One region of the Cytobacillus sp. FSL M8-0252 genome, then DNA from elsewhere that is predicted to be linked to it. Evidence: riboswitches for the same ligand, from Rfam matches in the RefSeq annotation. Region 1 holds a riboswitch; each other region holds the start of a gene.
What was found. Region 1 has a riboswitch for cobalamin ahead of MKX83_RS02565 (ABC transporter substrate-binding protein). Riboswitches for the same ligand answer to the same signal wherever they lie in the genome.
Positions count from the first base shown of each region.

Region 2: linked by a shared signal. The riboswitch ahead of metE (5-methyltetrahydropteroyltriglutamate--homocysteine S-methyltransferase) and the one ahead of MKX83_RS02565 (ABC transporter substrate-binding protein) in region 1 are both predicted to bind cobalamin.
Region 3: linked by a shared signal. The riboswitch ahead of MKX83_RS14100 (ribonucleoside-diphosphate reductase subunit alpha) and the one ahead of MKX83_RS02565 (ABC transporter substrate-binding protein) in region 1 are both predicted to bind cobalamin.

Region 1 covers NZ_JBBOWZ010000001.1:492,200-495,393, forward strand. The annotation lists gene mgtE (magnesium transporter) at 1-82, opposite strand, end outside; gene MKX83_RS02560 (hypothetical protein) at 539-1,318, shown strand; cobalamin riboswitch at 1,372-1,551, shown strand; gene MKX83_RS02565 (ABC transporter substrate-binding protein) at 1,659-2,621, shown strand; gene MKX83_RS02570 (FecCD family ABC transporter permease) at 2,587-3,194, shown strand, end outside.
Region 2 covers NZ_JBBOWZ010000001.1:305,057-308,250, reverse strand. The annotation lists partial or broken gene MKX83_RS01585 (glycosyltransferase family 2 protein) at 1-344, opposite strand, end outside; gene MKX83_RS01580 (DNA-binding protein) at 627-914, shown strand; SAM riboswitch class I at 989-1,101, shown strand; cobalamin riboswitch at 1,155-1,334, shown strand; gene metE (5-methyltetrahydropteroyltriglutamate--homocysteine S-methyltransferase) at 1,483-3,194, shown strand, end outside.
Region 3 covers NZ_JBBOWZ010000001.1:2,811,593-2,814,786, forward strand. The annotation lists gene MKX83_RS14100 (ribonucleoside-diphosphate reductase subunit alpha) at 1-1,226, opposite strand, end outside; cobalamin riboswitch at 1,391-1,568, opposite strand; gene MKX83_RS14105 (heavy metal translocating P-type ATPase) at 2,101-3,194, opposite strand, start outside.

The sequences.
Region 1 (3,194 bases):
TGTTAAATTCTTTTTGTTTATTATCTTTTAATGCTTTGATGATCAATAAAGCGATTTGGTTTTCTGTCATCGTCTGAATCATAAAGCTCAAGTCCTTTCAACCGAGGATATACCTTAAATTGTAAACGGAGATTATATGCTTATCTTACCATTCTTTTACTGGGAAAATCATGATTTCTTAAAGTAATGTATGATTTAAAAGTTAAGATTGTATGCTAATCCATTAGTTATTTTCATAGTATGTGTTAGAAGTGGATTGTTATCATTGGTTTGATATAAAAAGGTTTTTTAGGGTATGAACAAAACTCAGGAATTGAAATAGTTATTTTGTAATGTTTTTTTAATAATCGTATTTCCTTATCTTTGCTAAAATGAAATGGATGAAATGACGCATTGTATCGGTTGTTTATGATTTACATGTAGTTAGTATAAATTATTGCAGTAAAACGAAATAGTTGTGTGGTATGAGGGTAATAACAAAGGTGGTACAATTTAATTTGCTCTTCGTCTTTCTATTTTCAGTTCGGAGGTTTCTAAATTGCGAAAGAAAAATCATAGTGTTCGAGATCTCATCTATATCTTATTAAACGAAAAGGACCAGTCCGTTATTTCTTATGGAATTGAATTTTCTGAGTTTATGCAATCATTACAGAACAGGACAGGGCATCTTCTATTAGTGAAGCATCAGTATGATAATGGGGAACTGAATGTACATACCATGTTTGATTGGGTGGCTCATGAAGACCTGCCAGCACTAATAAACGAAGATGTTTATAGTTATGGTGATTTTTGCTGGATAGATTTCGAGGAGGAAGAATCGTTAAATGAATTGCCTGCTCAAGCAATTGCTGAGCTCCTATATCTTAGTCATGTAAAGGAGCATTTAAAGAAACCTTTCTATAACCATTTAAGCAATCGTTATTGTTATTTAGCGCATGATGACGGTTGGTTAAATAAGGTCTATTACCGAGACTGGCAGGACTTTTACAAAATGCTTGGCGACGTTGCTGCTATGAAGATGGAGCATTTAAAAGTAGAAAAATCTTTATTAGGCCTAAAAAAGAAAAAAACATATCCGCAAGTTCCAGAAGGCGCGTTAAGGGCATTAAGAAATTTAATGAAGGAAGGCCTGGTAATTTCTTTTGAACAGAGTGAGCAGACACGTACAAAAATTAATATACCGCTCTGGACAGTTGGAGATTTCGCTAATATGGATGATATGTATGATGAGTTCGAAGCAATGAGGAAGGAAGCCACTCCAGACGCGAGATTGGTTTTTGATAAAAAACTGAAAGAATGGCAAGTAACTGATTCATAAAAATAATAATGCACCACAAAATATGATAAGGTATAATAAAATCGACAGAAAATTGTAGATTTAAGGAAATAGGTGTCAATTTTTGACTTAATAGGGGAAATTGGTGTAAAACCAATGCGGTCCCGCCACTGTAACTGGTTAATAAACAAAGAAAACTGCTATATATGTTGTATAGGAGGAGCCTTTGATTATAAACCATAAGCCAGGAAACCTGCCTATCTTCCATAAACACTGTAACCTACGAGGATAGGGGGTGTTTGGTAAGGCTTCTTTGTCGTGATTATTCCTTCCAAACATCTCCTACTAATGGGGATGTTTTATATTTTAAGGAGGGTCAATCATGAAGAAATGGTATTTATTTTTAGTCTCGATTCTACTATCAGCAGGTATTCTTGCTGGATGTGGGAATGACACAGCTGAACCGAAAAAAGATGGAGAAGAGAAGGTTGAAGAGAGTACTGAAACTAGCGCTTTTCCTGTAACATTAACGGATGCTGCGGATCAAGAAGTGGTGATTGAAGAGGAACCAGAAGCGATTGTTTCATTAATCCCGAGTAATACTGAAATCGCTTTCGAATTAGGGTTAGGTGAGAAGGTAGTCGGTGTATCTGATTTTGATAATTATCCAGAAGAAGTAGCTGATATTGAAAAAATCGGTGGACAAGAATTTAATGTAGAAGCAATTATTGCTTTAAATCCAGATGTTGTATTAGCACATAATTCAGGAGCGCATAATAGTACTGAAGGCTTAGATCAATTAAGAGATGCTGGTATTACTGTTCTTATTGTCAATGATGCACAGAATTTTGAAGAAGTATATGATTCCATAGAAATGATTGGTAAAGCAACAGGAGCAACAGAAGAAGCAAATCAAACAGTTGAGGAAATGAAAACCCGTTTGGCAGAAATTGAAGAAAAAGCAAAGTCTGTTGAAGAGAAAAAATCTGTCTTTGTAGAAATCTCTGCAGCTCCTTCTTTATATACTGCCGGTCAAAAAACATTTATTGATGATATGCTCAATTTGATCCAAGCGGAAAATGTAATTGAAGAAGAAGGTTGGCCACAAATTGACGAGGAAGCTGTCATCGAAAAAAATCCTGATGTGATTATTACTACATACGGGTATTATACGGAAAATGCGGTAGAAACCCTTTTAAGTCGAGAAGGTTGGCAAGATGTAACAGCCGTTAAAGAGAAGCAAGTCTATGATGTGCACTCTGATAAGGTAACTCGTACAGGTCCTAGACTTGTAGAAGGAGTAGAGGAGCTTGCAAAAGCGATTTACCCAGAAGTATTTAAATAATAGAGGTGTTGCTTATCTCTGTGCGTTCGTTTTCTTATGTGTAGCAATGATGATGGGGATTTCTATAGGGACTGTTTCAGTGCTACCGTTAGATATATTCAATATCATTGGAGCGGAAATCTTACGTTTACCGATAAGTAATGATGTTAATCCAATGCATAGTAATATTGTTATGAATATTCGCTTGCCTAGAGTCGTATTGGCGGGCTTCGTCGGGGCATCACTTGCAATAGCAGGTGCTGCCTTTCAAGGTTTATTAAGGAACCCTTTAGCAGACCCTTATACATTGGGGGTGTCTTCAGGAGCTTCTGTTGGTGCTGTATTAACGATCTTTCTCGGTTTATCCATTCCGTTTGTTGGCACCTTTACTTTACCGTTATTTAGTATTACAACAGCTTTTCTAACGATAATTGTTGTCCTTTTCTTTGCGCGACAAATTGATCGTGGCATGAGAGTAGAGACAATCATTTTAACCGGTATTATCTTCAGTTCTTTTCTAGGTGCATTTATTTCCTTAATGATTGCTTTAACCGGGGATGAACTGAGACAGATTATTGGGTGGTTGTTAGGAAG
Region 2 (3,194 bases), 190 kb from region 1:
TTCATTGTCCAGCTTAAATCATTTAGGGCAATATCAGCCCCATCCCGAATGCCATCAAGCAGTGCTTGTAGCTCCTGAGCTCTAACGACAATATCACCATCAATAAAAAGAAGCGTATCCCCTTTTGCCTCCCTTGCACCAATTGCTCGTCCAATATCCACCCCTAGAGGTTCTTTATAAACAAGCTTTCTACATTCAAATGCTTCCGCTATTTTCTCCGATCCATCTGTTGAACCATTCAAAACAGCGATGATTTCATATGGCTCAATCTTCACTAACTCTTCTAAAACGGCTGACAACGTAGATTCTTCATTCTGAATGGGAATAATAACAGATAGATTCATAACACTTCACTTCTCTCCTTCAGCAAAATTAATAGTCTCCTTTGTGCTAACTATAGCCTTTTCCATCACAAACCCGAGAAAAACACTAAGTAATATCAATATATACAGCTTGGCTCATTTTGTTCTCGGACAAGTATACAATCTATGAAAGATGGTGCGATAGACAGGGTAGATTGGTTTAATTATGGGGGCATTGATCCGATTCGGCACTAAAAAATATATTATTACTATTCGTTAGGAGATGTTAAAGTAGATATATATGTATTTAAGGGGGAGTACAAATTGGAATTCGAGTTGAATTTTATTTGGATTGCCGTCGGTTTAGCATTACTTGGCTATTTCATAGGCAATGGGTTGAAGCAATTTAGTAGTAAAAATGAAGGTAATATGAATCATTTACTTGTGGAGCAAAGCCACCTTCATCTTTACTTTTATTTAAGTGAAGCTGACATGAAGGATCTATTACAGAAGCATCCTCACGCACCAAAAGTCATTCTTAATGGCAAGCATTATTACCATCTACATAAATTTCGCAAGTGGCTTGAATCTGATGATATATATCACTCATGAAGAATTTATTTTGACAGCTTCCATTTATTATGCTAATCTATATGTAAAATTCAAAATATTATAAATATGTAATTCTCTTATTCAGAGAGGTGGAGGGACTGGCCCGATGAAACCCAGCAACCTTTAACAATTATTTGTTAAAAAGGTGCTAATTCCTGCAAAGTGTAATAGCTTTGGCAAATAAGAGAGGATAAAGACCTCTCTATTTTTAATTAGAGAGGTCTTTTGTATTTTCAAAACTTAATAACAAAGGCAACAGATGCATGATTGCTTAAAAGGGAAGCCCGGTGGAATGCCGGCACGGTCCCGCCACTGTGAAGGAGAGCGACTTATCATTGACCACTATTTCATAATAGAAATGGGAAGGGATAACGAGCGATAATCCGAAGTCAGGAGACCTGTCTGTTGTTTGCACTTAGACTCTACGGATGCATAGAGAGGAGTGATGAATACGTGTTGAGCAAATCAAATGGTCTCAACTCTAGTTAATATTGCGTATGAATCTCTCATTTAATAATAAATAGAGAGATTTTTTGTTGAGAAAATACAATCTAAAGGAGTGTTTAAATTGACTGAAGTAAAAAGTTCAAATGTAGGTTATCCAAGAATTGGCGAGAAGCGGGAGTGGAAGAAAGCTCTAGAACAATTTTGGAGTGGTAAGTTGAATAAAGAGACTTTTCTGCAACAAATGGAAGTCATTCGTTTATCCTCTCTCGAGAAGCAAAAACAACTTGGCGTTGATCTCATCCCGGTTGGCGATTTCACACTGTATGATCATGTCCTTGATACAGCTGTGATGTTTGGACTTGTTCCTGAGCGTTTTACATACAGAGGTGGGAAAGTTGATATCGAAACGTATTTTGATATTGCCAGAGGGAACAAAGATGCCGTGGCAGCTGAAATGACCAAATGGTTTAACACAAACTATCACTACATCGTGCCAGAACTCAACAACCTCACGCCAACACTTGCTGAAAACCGGCCACTTGCCTTTTATAAAGAAGGAAAAGAGAAGCTTGAAATCGACGGGAAACCGGTTATCTTGGGCCCGATTACGTTTGTGAAATTATCAAAAGGCTATAAAGAAAGTGAATTCAAATCAATCGTCAATCAATTCGTTCCTCTTTATGCACAAATTTTAAAAGAATTACAGCAAGAAGGTGCCTTGTGGGTACAAATCGATGAACCTATTTTAGCAACTACCCTCACAGAAGAAGACATCTCACTCTATCAAGCAGTTTACCAAACATTACACGAGGCAGCACCACAGATAAATATCATTTTACAAACGTATTTTGAAAGCATCACTTATTATGAAGCTGTTACCTCTTTACCTGTGCAAGCGATCGGCCTTGATTTCGTCCATGATGCAGGTCAAAACCTCGCTTCCTTACAAAAATTCGGCTTCCCAAGTGATAAAGTATTAGCTGCAGGTGTCATCGATGGCCGTAATATATGGGGCGCCAAACTTGATAATAAGCTCTCTCTTATAGAAGAAATTACAGAAATAGTTCCGAAAGATCGCTTAATCATCCAGCCTTCATCCAGCTTATTGCATGTACCCGTTTCAGTCAAAATTGAAGAAACACTTGATCATACATTAAAGACCGCACTCGCCTTTGCTGATGAAAAATTACAAGAAATCGTAGTGCTAACGAAAGGAATAAGAGAAGGAAGAGAGGAAATCCAAGATGAGATAAACGAGAGACGAACTGCTATCGAGGCACTAAATCAATCTTCTATTAGAAACAATCAACAAGTACAAACAGCCATTCAAAACTTACCATCATCACTAGCAGAGCGCGAAGCACCTTATTCTGTTCGTCAAGCAACACAAAAAACATCCTTCCAACTACCACTCCTACCTACAACAACGATTGGAAGCTTCCCACAAACACAGGAAGTGAGAAGAAATCGTTTAAAATGGCGTAAAGGAGAGTTAACTGCTACTGACTATCAAACATATATCAAAACGGAAATTAAAAAGTGGATTGATATTCAAGAAGAGCTAGGCCTTGATGTGTTTGTTCATGGCGAATTCGAGCGCACAGATATGGTCGAATACTTCGGTGAAAAATTAGCCGGATTCCAATTCACAAAATTCGGTTGGGTGCAGTCTTATGGCTCTCGTTGTGTCAAACCACCACTCATTTATGGAGATGTCTCATTTGAACAGCCAATGACAGTTACAGAAACAGTCTATGCCCAGTCCTTAACAGATCACCCGGTAAAAGGTATGCTCACTGGTCCGATTACGATTTTAAACTGGTCATTTGTCCG
Region 3 (3,194 bases), 2.3 Mb from region 1:
TCATCCCGATAGAACATAAATGGTGTTCCAGTTTCTAATTGACTACGCATGATAGACTTCATAATATCGATAGCAGGAATTTCCTTCTTCGATAGCTCTTCATTATTGACGCATTCTAGATATTTCATTCTAAAAGTACCTGCACCAACTTCTTCATCATAATAATCTTCTAGTGAGAAGCCCATTTTTTGTCGAACCTCATGTGGGTCAAATAAATACCAGTTACTACGCTCTTCTACTTTTTCCATGAATAAATCAGGTAGACATACACCGGTAAATAAATCATGTGTACGTAATCTTTCATCACCATTATTTAACTTTGCATCAAGGAAAGAGAAGATATCCTTGTGCCAAACGTCTAAATAAACGCTAATTGCCCCTTGTCTTTGTCCAAGTTGATCGACACTTACAGCTGTATTATTTAGTTGTTTCATCCATGGAAGCACCCCAGATGAAGCGCCTTTGAACCCTTTAATCATACTACCTCTACTACGAATCTTACCTAAATAAACGCCGATTCCACCACCATTTTTAGATAGTGCAGCAATGTCTGTATTACTGTCATAAATTGAATCTAGACTATCATCAACTGTTTCGATAAAGCAGCTAGATAGTTGTCCCCAATTCTTACCTGCATTAGATAAAGTTGGTGTAGCTACGGTCATAAATAAGTTACTCATTGCCCAGTAAGCTTCTTTTACTAATTGCAGCCGATTTTTTTCTTCTTGATGCATAAGAATCATTGCAATAACCATCCAGCGTTCTTGAGGCAATTCAAAAATCCTCTTTTGGCGATCTTTTGCTACATAACGATCCGTAAGCATTTTGATCCCGAGATAAGTAAAGAGCTGATCTCTTTCAGGGACAATTTCTTTGCCTAATTCATCAATTTCTTCTTTTGTATAACTAGATAATAAAATAGGACTATAAATATCAATATCACTTAATTGTTGAATTAAAGAATGAAAATCACCATAAGCCTGACCACTGTACCCTCGGTTCTCAGCTGCTTGTTGATAAATCTTCTTTAAATATAAATGGGCAGCCACATATGTCCAATCAGGTTCATTAACATTTATGTAAGAAAGACATTCTAGTATTAACTGATCGTAGAAACTATCTAACTCTAAGTGATTTAATTGATCTGCACGCTTTTCTAACGCACTAATTGGTAAGTTGTTGAATTGTTGATATAATTGTTCAAAATTGACTGTCGTATCAATCATTGTTTTCAAATTCCTTCCTCCTTCAAACTATTTCTATCAAATTTAGGCATAAAAAAAACCGCCCCAGTTACACCTTGAGCGGATCAAACGACAGTATAAATACAAGTGTACAATACACTCTTTTCATCAACTGTCGTTTCATCTTCTCAAGCCCCGAAGAATTGAAACTTTTGATTAAGAAGGCAGGTATCCTGGCTTGTGTATCAATCTACTAAGAGCCTTCCCATTCTTTCAAAAGAACAGTGGTTTCCTCTTTTCGTCACACTTACAGTTGCGGGTACAGCTCCGGCTTATCCGGATTCCCATTTTAAGTCCATTTGGACTCCTTCAACCAATTACTATATGTAGTTGTCGAGAAGTAAAAAAATAACTATATATTGTATCTGAGATTGTATGAGTAATCATATCACATCATTTCATAGAATACAATTTATTTCTTTTATCTAAATCTAAAATATACATTTCGTTCTTTTAGCGGTAAATTTAAGACCATAATAAATAATAGCATTTCTTATTTGTGTAAAAAAGTCTTGAAATCCATTAAAAATTGTTCAAGCTGACCAACTCTACTTTTTTACCTTCAAACGAGTATGCTTAAACCAGAAAAGTAATAGTTTTTTGGTAAATAAATTAAAAAATCATAGAATTGTTGAAATAAATCAATGGTGTTAAAGTTGTGGGGCAAAAATTAATTAAAGGTATATTCCATATTAAAAGAAAATAATTTATCTTAAAGGACAAAATTTTTTTACCAATCTTCTTCATGTCTTCTATAAAAATAGAAAAACAAACTAACTATTTAAATTAGCTTGTTTTTCTCATTCAGTTTATTGTATAGAATGTTTTATAGAAATTCATACGGAACTTGTTATTTTTATCTTACACGTTGCAAACGAAGTGCATTTAATACAACGGACACAGAGCTAAACGCCATCGCAGCACCTGCTAACCATGGTGCTAAGAAACCTGCAGCTGCAATAGGAATACCGATTGTATTATAGCCAAACGCCCAAAAAAGATTCTGTTTAATATTACGAATGGTTTTTTTACTCATCATGATTGCATCAGCAATACTATTTAGATCACCACGCATAAGTGTAATGTCTCCTGCTTCCATGGCAATATCTGTACCTGTACCGATAGCCATGCCGATATCGGCAGTTGCTAATGCTGGGGCATCGTTAATACCATCTCCTACCATCGCTACCTTTTTCCCTTGACTTTGTAGCTTTCTTACTTCTTCTGCTTTCGTTTCTGGTAAGACTTCTGCAATGACTTTTGATATACCTACTTCTTTAGCAATGGCTTGTGCGGTTAACTGGTTATCTCCAGTCATCATAATAACTTCTAACCCCATATCATGTAGCCTTTGAATCGCTTCGTTTGATGAATCTTTTATCGTATCAGCTACAGCAAGGAGGCCTTTTGCTCTACCGTTAATAGCCACAAGCATAGCTGTTTTTCCTTCACCTTCTAATTCTTTCATTTGTTTCGAGAACCAAGAGGAGTCTATCCCATTCTCTACCATTAATCTAACTGTACCAATCAGTACATCTTTTCCTGTAACTTTCGCAGAGATACCATAACCCGGTAGCGCTTCGAAATATTCACTTTTTACTTTTTCTATATTTCTCTCCTCTAACCCTTTCACAATGGCTTCAGCAAGAGGGTGTTCAGATGACTTCTCACTCGCAGCAACAATGGAAAGGAAATGGGCCTCATTTGTTCCAGGCTCGACTATGATATCGGTTAATACAGGCTGACCATTTGTAACAGTACCTGTTTTATCAACCACAACAGTTGTAATTTCATGTGTCATCTCGAGATGCTCTCCACCTTTAAATAAAACACCCATCTCGGCTGAACGGCCAGACCCTGCCATAATTGAAGTAGGCGTCGCTAATCCTAGTGCACAAGGACAAGCAATGACGAGTACAGCAATCATTTTTTCTAACGCACTAGCTACAT